One region of the Azospirillum thermophilum genome, then DNA from elsewhere that is predicted to be linked to it. Evidence: predicted binding sites of a transcription regulator. Region 1 holds the regulator's gene; each other region holds the start of a gene.
The links. The regulator PhoB, encoded in region 1, activates phosphate uptake and scavenging genes when phosphate is short. The targets are predictions, from matches to a motif close to TNTCATAAAACTGTCA.
Positions count from the first base shown of each region.

Region 2: a site for PhoB is predicted at 1,970-1,985, ahead of DEW08_RS12360 (RNA degradosome polyphosphate kinase). Genes of this name have one in related genera too.
Region 3: a site for PhoB is predicted at 2,309-2,324, ahead of DEW08_RS26420 (PhoX family protein). Genes of this name have one in related genera too.
Region 4: a site for PhoB is predicted at 1,781-1,796, ahead of DEW08_RS04770 (inorganic phosphate transporter). Genes of this name have one in related genera too.

Region 1 covers NZ_CP029353.1:2,493,581-2,497,767, forward strand. The annotation lists gene DEW08_RS18120 (response regulator) at 1-572, opposite strand, end outside; gene DEW08_RS18125 (SAM hydrolase/SAM-dependent halogenase family protein) at 685-1,416, shown strand; gene phoB (phosphate regulon transcriptional regulator PhoB) at 1,413-2,117, opposite strand; gene pstB (phosphate ABC transporter ATP-binding protein PstB) at 2,223-2,984, opposite strand; gene pstA (phosphate ABC transporter permease PstA) at 3,057-4,187, opposite strand, start outside.
Region 2 covers NZ_CP029353.1:1,295,458-1,299,644, forward strand. The annotation lists partial or broken gene DEW08_RS12350 (CYTH and CHAD domain-containing protein) at 1-1,327, opposite strand, end outside; gene DEW08_RS12355 (SixA phosphatase family protein) at 1,386-1,904, opposite strand; gene DEW08_RS12360 (RNA degradosome polyphosphate kinase) at 2,022-4,187, shown strand, end outside.
Region 3 covers NZ_CP029357.1:333,065-337,251, reverse strand. The annotation lists gene aptA (omega-aminotransferase AptA) at 1-709, shown strand, start outside; gene DEW08_RS26425 (CoA-acylating methylmalonate-semialdehyde dehydrogenase) at 736-2,235, shown strand; gene DEW08_RS26420 (PhoX family protein) at 2,404-4,187, shown strand, end outside.
Region 4 covers NZ_CP029352.1:1,058,276-1,062,462, forward strand. The annotation lists gene DEW08_RS04755 (phosphotransferase family protein) at 1-372, shown strand, start outside; gene DEW08_RS04760 (DUF6285 domain-containing protein) at 372-767, shown strand; gene DEW08_RS04765 (alpha/beta fold hydrolase) at 781-1,602, opposite strand; gene DEW08_RS04770 (inorganic phosphate transporter) at 1,874-3,499, shown strand; gene DEW08_RS04775 (ABC1 kinase family protein) at 4,088-4,187, shown strand, end outside.

The DNA.
Region 1 (4,187 bases):
GTTTCGTCGGCGAACTGGCGCAGGACGTCGGCCAGCACTTCCGCGTCCAGGTCGGCGCCGAGCTGGTCGAGCGTGGCGCGGTCCAGCATCTCCACCCCCGCCGTGGCCGCCGCCGGTGCCGTTCCCGGCGTCCGTGCCATGGCGTGCAGGCCGGCCACCCGCCCCAGCCAATGAGCCACCCGCTCCAGCAGGGCGGCGCGGTCGAACGGCTTGGCGAGATGATCGTCCATCCCGGCGGCGAGACAGCGGGCCCGGTCGGACTCCTGCGAATCCGCGGTGATCGCGATGATGGGGATGCGGCAGAGCGGCGGCGGCAGGTCGCGCATCAGGCGGGCGGCGGTCAGGCCGTCCATCTCCGGCATCGCCAGATCCATCAGCACGAGGTCGTAGCCACCGCGCGCCACCGCGGCGACGGCGGTACGGCCGTTCTCCACCACGTCGACCGTATGGCCGGCACTGCCGAGGATCGCGGCGGCCAGCATCTGGTTGGGAGCACAGTCCTCCACCAGCAGGATGCGGCTGCCGGAGGTCGGGGCGTCCAGGGAAGAGGGCGCTGCCGGGGGATGCGTCATCGGCCAGTCCGCTTGATGGAGGTCGCACCACTGTAGGAAGGGCGGAGCGCCGCGGCAACGGGCGGCGCGGCTGCCCCTGTCGATTCAACCGCAGCCACGCTATCCTGACGCCATGATCGTGCTGTTCACCGATTTCGGGTTGTCCGGCCCCTATACCGGCCAGATGAAGGCGGCGCTGGCGCAGCAGGCGCCCGGACTGCCGGTGATCGACCTGTTCGCCGACGTGCCGGCCTTCGATCCGCAGCTTTCCGCCTATCTTCTGGCGGCCTACGCCCCGGCCTTCCCGGCGGGCTCGGTCTTCGTCGCCGTTGTCGATCCCGGCGTCGGCACCGACCGCCGGCCGCTGGTGGTGGAGGCCGACGGACGCCGCTTCGTCGGGCCGGACAACGGCCTGTTCGAGATCGTCCGGCGAAGAGCGGTCCGGTCTACCGCCTCGGCCATCGGCTGGAGGCCGGAGCGGCTCTCCGCCAGCTTCCACGGACGGGATCTCTTCGCGCCGGTCGCGGCGATGCTGGCGACCGGCCGGCCGGTGGATCTGGAGCCGCTGGAGACGGGAGCGGACGCGCGGCCGGACTGGCCCGACGATCTGCCGCGCATCGTCTATATCGACGTCTACGGCAACGCGATGACCGGGCTGCGGGCGGCGACCCTGCCGGCCGATGCGGTGCTGCGCATCGGTGCCCGCGCCGTGCGCCGCGGCCGGACCTTCGCCGACGTGCCGGCCGGCGAGGCGCTGTGGTACGAGAACTCCAACGGGCTGGCGGAGATCGCCGTCAACCGCGGCCGCGCCGACCGCGCCTTGGGCGTCGCGGTCGGCGCGGCCGTCACGGTGACAGGGCGCTAGATCGTCTTGGTGTCGAGCGCGTAGCCGGCCGAGCGAACCGTGCGGATCAGGTCCAGCTCGGTCTCCTCGTTCAGGGCCTTGCGCAGGCGGCGGATGTGGACGTCGACCGTGCGCGGCTCGACATAGACGTCGTGGCCCCAGACGAGGTCGAGAAGCTGCTCGCGCGAGAAGACGCGGCCGGGATGCTGCATGAAATGGCGCAGCAGCCGGAACTCGGTCGGCCCGAGATGGATGTCGCGGCCGTTGCGGCGGACGCGGTGGGCGGCGAGGTCCATCGTCACGTCGGCGAACTGCAGGGTCTCGTCCGTCATGCCGGGGGCGGAGCGGCGCAGCACCGCCCGCATGCGCGCCACCAGTTCGGTCGGCGAGAAGGGCTTGGTGATGTAGTCGTCGGCACCGGAATTCAGGCCGCGCACCCGGTCGCCTTCCTCGCCGCGGGCGGTCAGCATGATGATCGGGATGTCGCGGGTCTTGGCATTGCGGCGGAGCTGGCGGCACACCTCCAGCCCCGACATCAGCGGCAGCATCCAGTCGAGCAGGACGAGGTTCGGCGCCTGTTCGCCGGCCAGCAGCAGGGCCTCCTCGCCGTCGCTCGCGGCGACCACGCGGAACCCCTCCTTCTCCAGATTGTACTTGAGGAGGGTGACGATGTCCGCCTCGTCCTCGACAACCAGCACAAGGGGCTTCAGCGCCGAGGTCATGGCCGCTCCGTTCATCCCGCGCGCTTCGACGTTACCCAGCATTCCATGCCTCTTCAACATGCTCCATGACGCCCCTCCCCCACCGCGGGGGAGGAGGAGGGCCGATCAGCCGTACCGGCCGGTGATGTAGCCCTGGGTGCGCTCGTCGCGCGGGTTGGTGAAGATTTCCTCGGTGTCGTCGCACTCCACCATCTCGCCGAGATGGAAGAAGGCGGTCTTCTGCGAGACGCGGGCCGCCTGCTGCATGTTGTGGGTGACGATGACGATCGTATAGTTCTCGCGCAGCTCGTCGATCAGTTCCTCGATGTGCGCCGTCGCGATGGGGTCGAGCGCCGAGCAGGGCTCGTCCATCAGGATCACCTCCGGGCTGACGGCGATGGCGCGGGCGATGCACAGGCGCTGCTGCTGGCCGCCGGACAGGCCGGTGCCGGGCTCGCGCAGGCGGTCCTTCACCTCGTTCCACAGGCCGGCGCGCTGCAGCGACTTCTGCACCACCTCGTCCAGCTCGTCGCGCTGCGAGGCCAGCCCATGGATGCGCGGGCCGTAGGCGATGTTGTCGTAGATCGACTTGGGGAAGGGGTTCGGCTTCTGGAACACCATGCCGACGCGGGCGCGGAGCTGGACCGCGTCGATGCCCTTGCCGTAGATGTCCTCGCCGTCCAGCGCGATCAGCCCTTCGACGCGGCAGTTCTCGATGGTGTCGTTCATGCGGTTCAGGCAGCGCAGGAACGTCGACTTGCCGCAGCCCGACGGGCCGATCAGGGCCAGGACCTTGTTCTCCTGGATCTCCAGGTTGATGCCCTTCAGCGCCTGCTTGGCGCCGTAGAACACCTTCACGTCGCGGGCGACCATCTTGACGCCGGCCATGGTTTCTCCCTGGGCGCGGGCAGCGGTGTTGGGCTGCGAACCGGACTGCATCTGGGTCATCACGTTCATGACTTACCACCGCCTCTCGAATTTCTTGCGCAGGTACACGGCCAGACCGTTCATCAGGATCAGGAACCCGAGCAGGATCATGATCGCGGCCGAGGTGCGTTCGGTGAAGGCCCGCTCGGGGCTGTCCGCCCACATGTAGATCTGCACGGGCAGCACGGTCGCGCTGTCGGTCCAGCCATGCGGGATGTCGACGATGAAGGCGACCATGCCGATCATCAGCAGCGGCGCCGTCTCGCCGAGCGCACGGGCCATGCCGATGATGGTGCCGGTCAGGATGCCGGGCAGCGCCAGCGGCAGGACATGGTGGGTCACCGTCTGCAGCGGAGAGGCGCCGATCCCCAGCGCCGCCTCGCGGATCGAGGGCGGCACCGACTTCAGGGCGACCCGGGCGGAGATGATGATGACCGGCAGGGTCATCAGCGCCATCACCAGGCCGCCGACCACCGGGGCCGAGCGGGTCATCCCGAAGAAGCCGAGGAAGACCGCCAGGCCGAGCAGGCCGAAGATGATGGACGGCACCGCGGCGAGGTTGTTGATGTTCACCTCGATCAGGTCGGTCCACTTGTTCTTCGGCGCGAACTCCTCCAGGTAGACTGCGGCGGCGACGCCGATCGGCACCGACAGGATCATCGTCACCGACAGCATCAGCAGGGAGCCGACGATGGCGCCCCAGATGCCGGCCTGTTCCGCCTCGCGGCTGTCGCCGGCGGAGAACAGGGTGGTGTTGAAGCTCTGCACCAACGAGCCCTTGGCCGTCAGCGCGTCGATGGCGGCGATCTTCACGTCGCTCAGCCGGCGCTCGGCCTCCGGCACATCGCGGCGGAAATAGCCCTTCATGAACTGGTCCACCTCGTCGTCGGCACGGACCCAGATGGTCTGGGTGGTGCCGACCACCGCCGGATTGCGGGCGACGAAGGCCTCCAGCTCGTAAGGAGCCCCGGAGGACAGCAGGTCGTTCAGCTGCCGGCGGCTGGACCGGTCGGCGACGTCCGGAAGCTGGGCGTAGAGCGCCTGGCGCAGGAGCGGCATGAAGTTGCGCTCCTCCACCTGGGCCTTGTCCAGCGTCACCTCCAGCCGGAGCTGGGTCTGCCAGAAGGCGGTGTAGCCCTTGGTGACGATGGAGCCCAGCAGGAT
Region 2 (4,187 bases), 1.2 Mb from region 1:
TCACATAGCGCAGGCTGCGCAGGCGGCGGCGCAGGCGGTTGCGCTGCTCGGTATCGGCGCGCCCGGACTCCATCGGCTTGGCCGTCTTGCGGACCCGGCCGAGGGCGTGGGACAGCCACGGACCGGCGAGGTCGGCGACCGGCCGGTCGAGCAGGGCGCGCCGGTCGGGCGGCGCCTCCGAATGCCAGCGCCCGTCCTCCAGCCAGGCGCCGAGCGCCAGGATCAGGCCGGAGCAGCGCGGCGAGGCAATGGCCTCCACCGCGGCGCCGGTCGGGGCGGCGCGGGCGGCACGCACCGCCTCGGCAAGGTCCGGCAGGCCGTCCGGGGCATCCGGCGAGCGCGACAGCGGTCCGGCGGCGTGGGTCAGCAGCACGTCCCAGCCGCGCGCCGGGGCGAGCTGCTTGGCGAAGGCGCGCAGGTCGGCGTGCAGCCGCTCCATCTCCGGTGACGCCACCAGCGGCCGGAACAGCCGGTGGGCGGTGTTCAGCCGGCGCAGCGCCACGCGGATCTGGTGCAGACCCTCCGTATCGCCGCCGGCCAGCGTGCAGGCCTCGTTGGCGAGGAGCTGGCGCAGCCCGTGGCGCACGATGTGCCGCCAGGCCTCCGCCACCGTCGTCACGGGGGACAGCGCCAGCGGCTCCGGCAACACCGGGGTGGGCAGCCTGCCGGTGACGAGGCGCAGCCCCAGCTCCGCCTTGCTCTCCGTCCCGATTCGCACCGGCACCGCCCGCTGCACGAGGAGGGCGAGGTCGAACAGCCGGCCGACCCGGCCGGACAGCAGTTCCAGCTCCACCTCGCAGATCGGATGGCTGGCGGCGCCGGCGGTGATGGCGCCCTCGTCCAGCGCCACCTCGATGGCGGTCAGCGGATCGGGGCGGACCAGCAGGGTGGTGCGGCGGAATTCGGTGGTCACCAGCGGGACGATGGCGTCGCGGGCGTCGGCCGGGACCAGCGCGCCCAACCCCTCCGCCGCCAGCAGCGAGAGGTCCGGCCGTTCCGCCGGGATGCTCCAGTCCCACTCGCGCCGGATCGCCACCGCGGCGCTGTCGCCGGGGGCGGCGCTGTTGACGGTCTTCAGCGTCTGGGTGAAGCGCTCGCCCTCCTGACGGATGCGCAGCGCGATGCCCGCGGTGAACAGCTTCAGGTCGGGGGTGTCGTAATAGACGGTGCGCAGCCGGCGCTCCGCCGGCGGGCCGTCGGCCCGGTCGAGCAGGGCCGGAAGCGTCGCCAGCCGGGCGAGGTCGCCGGGCGCCACGTGCAGCTTCAGCTCCACCTCGCGGGTGGCGGTGGGCGCTGCAGGCGGGGAAGCGGGCGGTGGTTGCGTCACCAGTCTTTGTCCCTTCCGGTCCGGTCGGGAAGTGATTACCGCAAAGCCCCGCCGCTCGTTAAGAAAGTTTTCGCGGCTGCACAAAGTCGACCAGCCGCCCGGCGCCGAGGTCGAGGTCGCGCCAGTGCAGGGTCTGGAACAGGATCACCGCACAGGCGCCCGTCGGGAACTTGTCCGCGACAGCATGGCGCAGGGCGGCTTCGCCCTCGCCGACCAGCTCCTGCGTCAGCTCGTACAGGTCGGGATTGTGGGCGATCACCATCAGCCCGGTCACCGAGTCCGGCACGTCGCGCACGCGCTCCAGCAGCGTGTGGGCGCCGCACAGGTAGAGGCCGCGCTCATGCTCGACCGGCGGGGTCGGGGCGCCCATGGCCGACAGCACGCGCCGTCCCGTCTCGACCGCCCGGACGGCGGTGGAGCACAGGACGAGGTCGATATGGGCGTGGTGCTTCCGCAGATAGCTGCCGACGAGGGGAGCGGCCTTCTCACCCCGCGGGGCAAGCGGCCGGTCATGGTCGCCGGAACCCGGCGAGTCCCAGGAGGATTTCGCATGGCGCAGCAGGAAAAGCGTCTTCATCTCGGCCGGGAGTGGAGAAAAGGGGGAGGGGAACGCCCATCTGGTCGGAGGGCATCCGCTGATGGTGTCCTGAAACCGTAACGCAGTTGGGCTAGGGTTGTCGCCCCAACTTTGTCTATGATCATACGTCTGCCACCAGCCGAGGCTTGCCGTGACCCAGCTCCAGGAATTCGAATCTCCGTGTGTCGAAGCCGGTTCCCCGACCGCTTCATCAACCGCGAGCTTTCGTGGCTGGCGTTCAACCAGCGTGTCCTGGAGGAGGCCTCCAACCCCAACCACCCGCTGCTGGAGCGGCTGCGCTTCCTGTCGATCTCGGCCAGCAACCTGGATGAGTTCTACATGGTGCGAGTCGCCGGCCTGAAAGGGCAGGTGGCCGCCGGGGTGAAGAACCCCAGTCCGGAGAACCTGACGCCGGCGCAGCAGCTCGCCGCGGTCAAGCAGCGCATCATCGAGCTGATGGCGAGCCAGCAGGCGATGTGGCGCACGCTGAAGACCGACCTGCGCGAGGCCGGGATCACCGTGATCGACCCGGACGGGCTGACCGACGGCGAGCGCGTCTGGCTGGAGGGCAAGTTCCTCGACGACATCTTCCCGATCCTGACGCCCATCGCGGTCGATCCGGCGCACCCCTTCCCGTTCCTGCCGAACCTCGGCTTCTCGCTGGCGCTGCAGCTCTTCGATCCGGTGAAGGGGACGCATCTCGACGCTCTGGTGCCGCTGCCGGCCCAGCTCGACCGCTTCATCCGGCTGCCGGGGTCGGACATCCGCTTCATCCAGCTCGAGAAGACGGTGATGATGTTCATCGACCGTCTCTTCCCGCCGTTCCAGGTGAAGGCCAACGGCGTCTTCCGCGTGCTGCGCGACAGCGAGATCGAGATCGAGGAGGAGGCGGAGGATCTGGTCCGCACCTTCGAAAGCGCGCTGAAGCGCCGCCGCCGCGGCAGCGTCATCCGGCTCGCCACCGACAGCGGCATGGCGGCCGACCTGCGCGAGTTCCTGCGCTACGAGCTGAACGTGGCGAGTGACGACGTCTTCGTGCTGGACGGGCTGATCGGCCTGACCGACACCAAGCAGCTCATCGTCGACGAGCGGCCGGATCTCGTCTTCCGGCCGTTCAACGCCCGCTTCCCGGAGCGCATCCGCGACTTCGGCGGCGACTGCTTCGCGGCGATCCGCCACAAGGACATCGTGGTCCACCACCCGTACGAGAGCTTCGACGTGGTGGTGCAGTTCATCCGGCAGGCGGCGCGCGACCCGCAGGTGGTGGCGATCAAGCAGACGCTCTACCGCACCAGCAAGGACAGCCCCATCGTCGCGGCCCTGATCGAGGCGGCGGAGGCCGGCAAGTCGGTCACCGCCCTGGTCGAGCTGAAGGCCCGGTTCGACGAGGAGGCCAACATCCGCTGGGCGCGCGACCTGGAGCGTGCCGGCGCCCAGGTGGTCTACGGTTTCGTCGACCTCAAGACCCACGCCAAGGTGTCGCTGGTGGTGCGGCGCGAGAAGAAGGCGCTGCGCAGCTACGTGCATTTCGGCACGGGCAACTACCACCCGATCACCGCGAAGGTCTACACCGACCTGTCCTTCTTCACCTGCGACCCGGCGCTCTGCCACGACGCGGCGGTGATGTTCAACTACATGACCGGCTATGCGACGCCCAAGGTGCTGGAGAAGATCGCCATCGCGCCGATCACGCTGCGCGCCAAGCTCGTCGAGCTGATCAACGCCGAGATCGCCCATGCCGAGGCCGGCCGGCCGGCCCAGATCTGGGTGAAGCTGAACTCGCTGGTCGATCCGGACATCATCGACAAGCTCTACAAGGCCTCGCAGGCCGGCGTGCAGATCGACATGGTGATCCGCGGCATCTGCTGCCTGCGCCCCGGCGTGCCCGGCCTGTCGGAGAACATCCGCGTGCGCAGCATCGTCGGCCGCTTCCTGGAGCATGGCCGGGTCATCTGCTTCGGCAACGGCCATGGCCTGCCCAGCCCGCAGGCGAAGATCTTCATCTCCTCGGCCGACTGGATGCCGCGCAACCTCGACCGCCGCATCGAGACGCTGGTGCCGATCGAGAACCCGACGGTGCACGAACAGGTCCTCGACCAGATCATGGTCGCCCAGTTCAAGGACGAGGCGAACACCTGGAAGCTCGGGCCGGACGGCGTCTACCATCGCATCAAGGCTGGTCCGGACGCCTTCTCCGCGCATAATTACTTCATGACGAACCCCAGCCTGTCCGGTCGGGGCAGCGCTGTAGGCAGCAAACGCACCCCGCCGCGGTTGATGCTG
Region 3 (4,187 bases), on a different replicon from region 1:
GCTTCACGACGCCTCCAACATCGCCGCGGTGATCGTGGAGCCGATGGCGGGCTCGGCCGGCGTGCTGCCGCCGCCCAAGGGCTATCTGCAGCGCCTGCGCGAGATCTGCGACAAGCACTCGATCCTGCTGATCTTCGACGAGGTCATCACCGGGTTCGGCCGCATGGGGGCGGCCTTCGGCGCCCAGGCCTTCGGCGTGGTGCCCGACATGATGAACATCGCCAAGGGCCTGACCAACGGCGCCGTGCCGATGGGGGCGGTGATCGCCAGCCACGAGATCTACCAGACCTTCATGGACAATGGCGGGCCCGACTATCTGGTGGAGTTCCCGCACGGCTACACCTATTCGGCCCATCCCGTGGCCTGCGCCGCCGGCCTCGCCGCCATGGAGATCTTCGAGACGGACCGTCTGGCGGAGAAGGCGGCGGCGCTCGCCCCGCATTTCGAGACCGTGCTGCACGGCCTGAAGGGGCTGAAGCACGTCGTCGACATCCGCAACTGCGGCCTCGCCGGTGCGGTCACCATCGCGCCGTTGCCGGGCGAGCCGGCCCGCCGCCCCTACGAGATCGCGATGAAGTGCTGGGACGCCGGCTACTACGTCCGCTACGGCGGCGACACCCTGCAGTTCGGCCCGCACTTCCACACCACTCCGGAAGAGCTCGACACGCTGATGACCGTCGTCGCCGACGCCATCCGGTCGGTCGCCTGACGCGCCGCGGGAGAGCAGGAGACACCATGACCATCGTTCCCCACCTCATCGGCGCCGCCACCGACGTGCCGGCCGGCAGCCGGACCGCCGACATCGTGAACCCGGCCACCGGCGAGACCGTCGGGAGTGTTCCTCTCGCCGACCGGGCGACCGTCGAACAGGCCATCGCCGCGGCGCAGGCCGCCTTCCCGGCCTGGCGGGCCACCCCGCCGGCCAGGCGGGCACGCGTGATGTTCCGCTTCCGCCAGCTTCTGGAGGACAACGCCGCCCGCATCTGCGAGCTGATCACGCGCGAGCACGGCAAGACCCTCGATGACGCCCGGGGCGAGCTGACCCGCGGCATGGAGAATGTCGAATATGCCTGCGGCGTCGCCGACCTGCTGAAGGGCGAGCATTCCAAGAATGTCGGGCCGGGCATCGACAGCTGGTCGGAGTTCCAGCCGCTCGGCGTCGTCGCCGGCATCACGCCCTTCAACTTCCCGGCGATGGTCCCGCTGTGGATGTATCCCATCGCCATCGCCTGCGGGAATACCTTCGTCCTCAAGCCGTCGGAGCGCGATCCCAGCGCCGCGCTCCTGGTGGCCCGGCTCGCGCTGGAGGCCGGGCTGCCGCCGGGCGTGCTGAACGTGGTGCATGGCGACAAGGTGGCGGTCGACACGCTGCTGACCGATCCGCGGGTGCAGGCCGTCAGCTTCGTCGGCTCCACCCCGATCGCCGAGCATGTCTATTCCACCGCCAGCGCCCACGGTAAGCGGGTGCAGGCGCTGGGCGGCGCCAAGAACCACGCCATCGTCATGCCGGACGCCGACCTCGACAACGCGGTCAGCGCCATCATGGGGGCGGCCTACGGCTCCTGCGGCGAGCGCTGCATGGCGATCTCCGTCGTGGTCGCCGTGGGCGACGAGCTGGCCGACCGGCTGGTCGCAAAGCTCTCCGCCCAGCTCCGCGGGCTGGCGGTCGGGGCGGGCACCGCGGCGGGCTGCGACATGGGCCCGCTGGTCAGCCGCGTCCATTACGAGAAGGTGAAGGGCTATGTCGACCAGGGCGTCGCCGAGGGGGCGGAGCTGGTGGTGGACGGCCGCGGCCTCGTGGTGCCGGGCCACGAGACCGGCTTCTTCCTCGGCGGCTGCCTGTTCGACCGGGTGACGCCGCAGATGACCATCTACCGGGAGGAGATCTTCGGCCCCGTCCTCTGCGTCGTCCGCGTGAAGACGATGCAGGAGGGCATGGACCTGATCGACGCCCACGAGTACGGCAACGGCACCTGCCTGTTCACCCGCGACGGCGAGGCCGCCCGCTACTTCACCGACGCCATCCGGGTCGGCATGGTCGGCATCAACGTGCCGCTGCCGGTGCCGGTCGCCTACCACAGCTTCGGCGGCTGGAAACGCTCGCTGTTCGGCGACCTTTCGGCCTACGGTCCGGACGGCGTGCGCTTCTACACCCGCCGCAAGACCGTCACCCAGCGCTGGCCCTCGGGCGGCGTGCGCGAAGGGGCGCAGTTCTCCTTCCCCTCGATGAAGTAGCACCCGCCGGCGGGCGCCGGCGGAGGCCGCCGGAGGAAAGGTTCCCGAAAAACATGCGGCTACCTCCTCCGGCTGCCGTCAAACTGTAACAGGGCGACGCTATGGTCCCCTCCTGAGCGAGGAGGGCGGCAAACTGCCGCGCCTCCTGAAGATTGCAGGAGAGTGTCCATGTCCCAGTTGCCCGAGACGTCCCGGCGTTCGGTGCTCCGCATTCTCGCCGGAATGCCGCTGCTCCCGGTCGCCGGAATGGCCGGGGGTTCCGCCGTCACCCTGCTCGCGCCGACCGGCGCCGCTGCCAAGGCTGCCCCGACCGCCGCCGAGTTCATCGGCATGGCCGCCCCGGCGACCGCGCGGGCCCAGGCCTCCACGCAGGTCGAGTCGAGCATGGTCGTCACCTTTGCCGACGGCAAGAAGCAGACCTTCAAGCTCGGCTACCAGCCCCTGTTCAACACCGGCGACCAGGTGCCGGACGGCAAGGGCGGCACGACGCTGGCCGGCGGCTACTACGACATCCACGGCAAGCCGATCATGGACGACTCGGCCGGGCAGCCGGTGCAGTTCTTCTCCGACTGCCCGGACGGCTGCAACCTGCTCAACCCCATGCCGTCGACCGTCCCGGGCGTGAAGGGCAACCCGCTCTTCGCCGTCGTGCAGTTCGAGTACGCCTCGCGCGACGCCAAGGACAAGAACATGTACGGCAAGCTGCCGTCGCCGATCGCCGTCCTGACGCTCGACCAGGACAAGGAGACCGGCGCCCTGCGCCTCGTCCAGTACCACACCGTCGACACCAGCAAGGCGCACGGCCTGTGGATCACCTGCGGCGCCAGCCTGTCGCCGTGGAACACCCACCTGTCGAGCGAGGAGTATGAGCCGGACGCGGTCGTCGCCGCCTCCGACGAGCAGTTCCGCGCCTACAGCCAGAACCTGTTCGGCGACCCGGCCAAGGCCAACCCCTACCACTACGGCCACATGCCGGAGGTGGTGGTGAACCCCGACGGCACCGGCACGATCAGGAAGCACTACTGCCTCGGCCGCATCTCGCACGAGCTGGTGCAGGTGATGCCGGACCAGCGCACGGTGCTGATGGGCGACGACGCCACCAACGGCGGCCTGTTCATGTTCATCGCCGACAAGCCGGCCGACCTGTCCGCCGGCACGCTCTATGCGGCGAAGCTGGAGCAGGAGCCGGGCGTCGCCCTCGACAAGGGCGGTGCCTTCAAGCTGGTCTGGGTCAAGCTCGGCCACGCCACCAGCGCCGAGATCGAGCGTCTGGCCGACACGCTGAAGCACTCCGACATCCTGGAGGTCAAGACCAGCGACCCGCAGGACCCCACCTTCACCGCCGTTCCCTTCAACGGCAAGCAGCAGTGGGTGAAGTTCAAGCCGGGCATGGAGAAGGCCGCCGCCTTCCTCGAAACCCACCGCTACGCCCCCACCGTCGGCGCGACGCTCGCCCTCACCAAGCTGGAAGGCGTCACCGTCAACGCCAAGGACAAGGTCGCCTACGCGGCGATGTCCTACATCTACAAGTCGATGAGCGACGGCAAGAGCGGCATCAAGGTCAACGCCATCAACGCCGGCGCCGTCTACCAGCTTCCGATGAAGGGCGGCCAGTCCGACTCGGCCGGCACCGCCATCGACAGCGAGTGGGTGCCCGTCCACCTCAGCACCGTCCCGGCGCTGGTCGGCCGCGACCTGCCGACGCCGGACGCGCTCGGCAACACCGCCGACGCCGACCTGATCGCCAACCCGGACAACCTGAAGTTCTCCGAGCGGATGCGCACCCTGTTCATCGGCGAGGACAGCGGCAACCACGTCAACAACTTCCTGTGGGCCTACAACGTCGACACCGGCAAGCTGGCGCGCCTGCTGTCCTGCCCGGCCGGCGCCGAATCGACCGGCCTGCAGGCGGTCGACGACGTCAACGGCTTCGCCTACATCATGAGCAACTT
Region 4 (4,187 bases), on a different replicon from region 1:
GCCATCCTCGACTGGGAGTTCGCCGGCTGGTCGGATCCCATGGAGGATCTCGCCTGGTTCTGCTCGCGCTCCTGGCGGTTCGGCCGCAACGACCGCGAGGCCGGCGGCATCGCCGACCGCGACGACTTCTATGCCGGCTACGAGGAGACCTCGGGCCGCAAGGTGGACCGCCAGCGCGTCGCCTTCTGGGAAACGGCGGCCTATCTGCGCTGGGCGGCGATCGCGCTGATGCAGGGGCGCCGCCACACCTCCGGCGTCGAGCCCTCGCTGGAGCTGGCGCTGACCGGCCGCATGATCCCGGAGATCGAGATGGACCTGCTCCGCCATCTGAAATCCCTTCCCCGCACCCCGCTTCCGGAAAGGGTCGGCTGATGCGCACCAGTCCCGATGCCCGCGGCCTGCTGGAGATCGCCGCCGCCACCCTCCGCAGCGAGGTGCTGCCCCACGTCGCACCCGAGGCGCGCTACGCCGCCCTGATGGTCGCCAACGCGCTCGCCATCGCCGGGCGGGAGCTGAAGAGCCTGGACGAGGCCGGGCACGTCATGGTCGCCGCCCTGGCCCCGCTCTATGGCGAGGACGCCGACGACAGCCTGTCCGGCGAGGATCTGCGCAAGCGGGTGGAGGCGCTGCAGCACCGCCTGTGCATCGAGATCGCCGCCGGCGACTTCGACCAGGACGGCCAGGAGGTGCTGATGGACTCGCTGGAGGCCATCGTCCGCGCCCGCCTGACCATCTCCAACCCGAAAATGCTGGCCGCCGACGGATAAGGAGCCGGCCGCCCTACCGGGCCTCCCGGCGGAGGAAGCGGGCGACCATGTCGATCACCGCGGGAGCCGCCTCGCGGTGGGGGACATGCCCGCAGCCGGGCAGGATCCCGACGGTGGCTGGCCCCGCCGTCAGCGCGGCCAGCCGCTCCGGATGGCTGGTCGAACCGTACTCGTCCTGGTCGCCGTGGATGATCAGCGCGGGGCAGCGGACCGCCGGCAGGTCGCCGTCGAGCGTCCAGGACGCGAACTGAGGCGACAGCCAGGTCTCCACCCAGGCGTCGAGCACCCATTGCGCCTTCTCGCCATGGTATCTGCGCAGCCGGTCCATCTGCCCCGGCTGGTCGAAGCCGCGCTTGGCCTCGCGGATGCCCTCGGTGGTGCGGTCCTCGACGAAGGCCTGGGCGGACACGGTGACCAGCGCGCGGCACCGCTCGGGAAAGGCGCCGGCCACGCCCACGGCCATGCCGCCGCCGACGCTGTGCCCGAAGACGACGAAATCGCCGATCCCCAGACGGGCGCACAGGGTGGAGAAGGCTCCCCGCGCCTCGTCCCGCACGAAGGTCAGGTCGAGCCGCCCCGGATGCGGATCCGACCGGCCGAAGCCCAGCCGGTCGTAGGCGACCACCGTCCGCCCGGTCGCCCCGGCGAGCCGGGCCGGAAAATCGCGCCACAGCTCGACGCAGCCGAGCGAGTCGTGCAGCAGGATGACCGGCGGCAGCCCGGCACCCTCCGCCCCCCCGGTCGACCAGCGCCTGACGAACAGCCTCCCCCCGGCGCCGTCCACCCGCATGTCCTGCGCCGTGATGTCCCTGTCGCTTGTCTTGTCGGAGTTCATGGGCCCTCTTCCGGAAGCATGGCCTGTCCGCGACCGCGCGCCGGGGCGCGCTGACAGATCGCCACAACGACAATATGGTTGACCAATCGATCGCCCGCCGCAACAGCCTCCGTGGGATGCCAGCCGTGCTCCGGGCAGAGCGGCTCCCCCCTGCGGCCCGGCAGCCACTTATAATCCATGACGCTTTGATGAATTTCCTGTGACGCGGGAAACCCGCCTCGCCCGGCGTGTTGAGGCCTGTGCTTCGGCGTCACCATGCGAGGGGGCTTCCGTGACCGATACCGTCTATCCGGCCCGCGGCTCCGGCGGGGCACCGGGCCGTCCGAATCTCGACCAGAAGGCCCATTCGGCGACGCCGATCGCCTTCCTGATGCTGCTGGCCGCCGGCCTCGGCTATGCCGTCCATGGCTTCGTCACCGACCTGCAGAGCGTCGGCCAGCCGCCGCTCGCCATCGGTGCCTTCGTCCTGCTGGGGCTCGCCCTGCTGATCGCGCTGGGGTTCGAGTTCGTCAACGGCTTCCACGACACCGCCAACGCGGTCGCCACCGTGATCTACACCCACAGCATGCCGCCGGTCCTGGCGGTCATCTGGTCGGGCGCGTTCAACTTCCTCGGCGTCCTGCTGTCCTCGGGGGCGGTGGCCTACAGCGTCATCACGCTGCTGCCGGTCGAACTGATCCTCCAGGTCGGCAGCGGCGCCGGCTATGCCATGATCTTCGCGCTGCTGATCGCCGCCATCCTCTGGAACCTCGGGACCTGGGCGCTCGGCCTGCCCAACAGCTCCTCCCATGCGCTGATCGGCTCGATCATGGGGGTGGGCCTCGCCAACCAGTTCATGGCGCCGGAAGGCTACGCCACCTCCGGCGTCGACTGGTCGCAGGCGATGAGCGTGCTGCGCGCCCTGCTGTTCAGCCCGCTGCTGGGCTTCGCGCTGGCCGCCCTGCTGCTGCTGGCGATGAAGCTGGTGATCCGCAACCGCAAGCTCTACGAGGCGCCGGACGGCCAGCATCCGCCGCCGCCCGCCATCCGCGGGCTGCTGATCCTGACCTGCACTGCCGTCTCCTTCGCCCATGGCGGCAACGACGGGCAGAAGGGCATGGGCCTGATCATGCTGATTCTGATCGGCGCCGTGCCCACCGCCTACGCGCTGAACCGCACCATGCCCGACAGCACCACCCCGGCCTTCGTCCAGACCTCGCGCCAGGCGCAGGCGATCTTCCAGTCGCGCGCCGCCGGCCAGCCGCCCGGCCCGGCGGAGGAGGCGCGCCGCACCGTCGGCGACGCGCTGCGCGCCAAGGAGCTCGACCGCCCGCAGGTCTACGCCGCCCTCGCCGCCCTGTCGGACGACATCGCCCGCGGCGTCCAGAACTACGGCGCGATCAGGCATGTGCCGGCGGAGGCGACCCCCAACATGCGCAACGACATGTATCTGGTGGCCGACGCCATCCGGCTGCTGCCCAAGCAGGACGTCAGCTTTCCCCAAGCCGAGGAGACCGTCCTCAAGTCCTATCAGGAGGCGTTGAACGCCGGCACCCGCTATATCCCGGACTGGGTGAAGTTCTCCGTCGCCGTGGCGCTCGGCCTCGGCACCATGGTCGGGTGGAAGCGGATCGTCGTCACGGTGGGGGAGCGGATCGGCAAGCAGCATCTGGCCTATGCCCAGGGCGCCTCGGCCGAGATCGTCGCCGCCGGGACCATCGGGCTGGCGGAGGTCTACGGCCTGCCCGTCTCCACCACCCACATCCTGTCGAGCGGCGTCGCCGGAACCATGGCGGCCAACGGCTCCGGCCTGCAATGGAGCACCGTGCGCAACATGGCGATGGCCTGGATACTCACGCTGCCGGCGGCGATCACCCTGGCCGGCGGCCTCTACTTCATCCTGCGGCACGTCTTCTGACGAGGATTGATCCGGGCGCCGCCGGCGCCCCGGCGCCCCGGCGCGCGGATTGTCCTGGAGACTTACGCGTCCCGGAAAAAGCGAAAGCCCCCACGGCTTCCGTGGGGGCTTTCCTGCAGGCAAGTCGCGCCCGCATGTTCGTCGCCAGTCAGGCGAATGAATTCCGAATTTTCCAGGCCGAAAACGTCGGCTTCACCATGTAAGCGCCGGTGGAGTCATGATCTTACTCACCCTCCCTGGTTTCGGACAACCCAGACCGCCCTGTTCCTTGCTTGGGCGGAGCGCCGTATCGGGCGCCTTGTCTTACTCACCTCTGCGACGATTGCTTCCGATGACTTGAGCGTGCTCCTGTCCCGGGTTGCTGTCAAGGGGTCTTTTTGAGGCAGCGGGATCGTCGCACCCCTTGAAATCCGTGCCGGATGCGCCCTGGCGAAATCGCCCCGCCGCCGCCACTGGCCTTTTGCCGCCGGCGCCCCACCTATGGGCTATGCCGAACACCGAAGAGAACAGTCTGGGCGGGCGGCTCGCGCGCTATGCGCGGGTCGGGACCGCAGTGGGGGACTTGCCGCGCGCCTCGCCGGGGAGCGGGTGCTGGGCATCCCCCTGGAACGCGACCGCCACGCTGCCGAACTGCGCTCCGCCCTGGGCGGCCTGAAAGGGCCGCTGATGAAGGTGGCGCAGCTTCTGT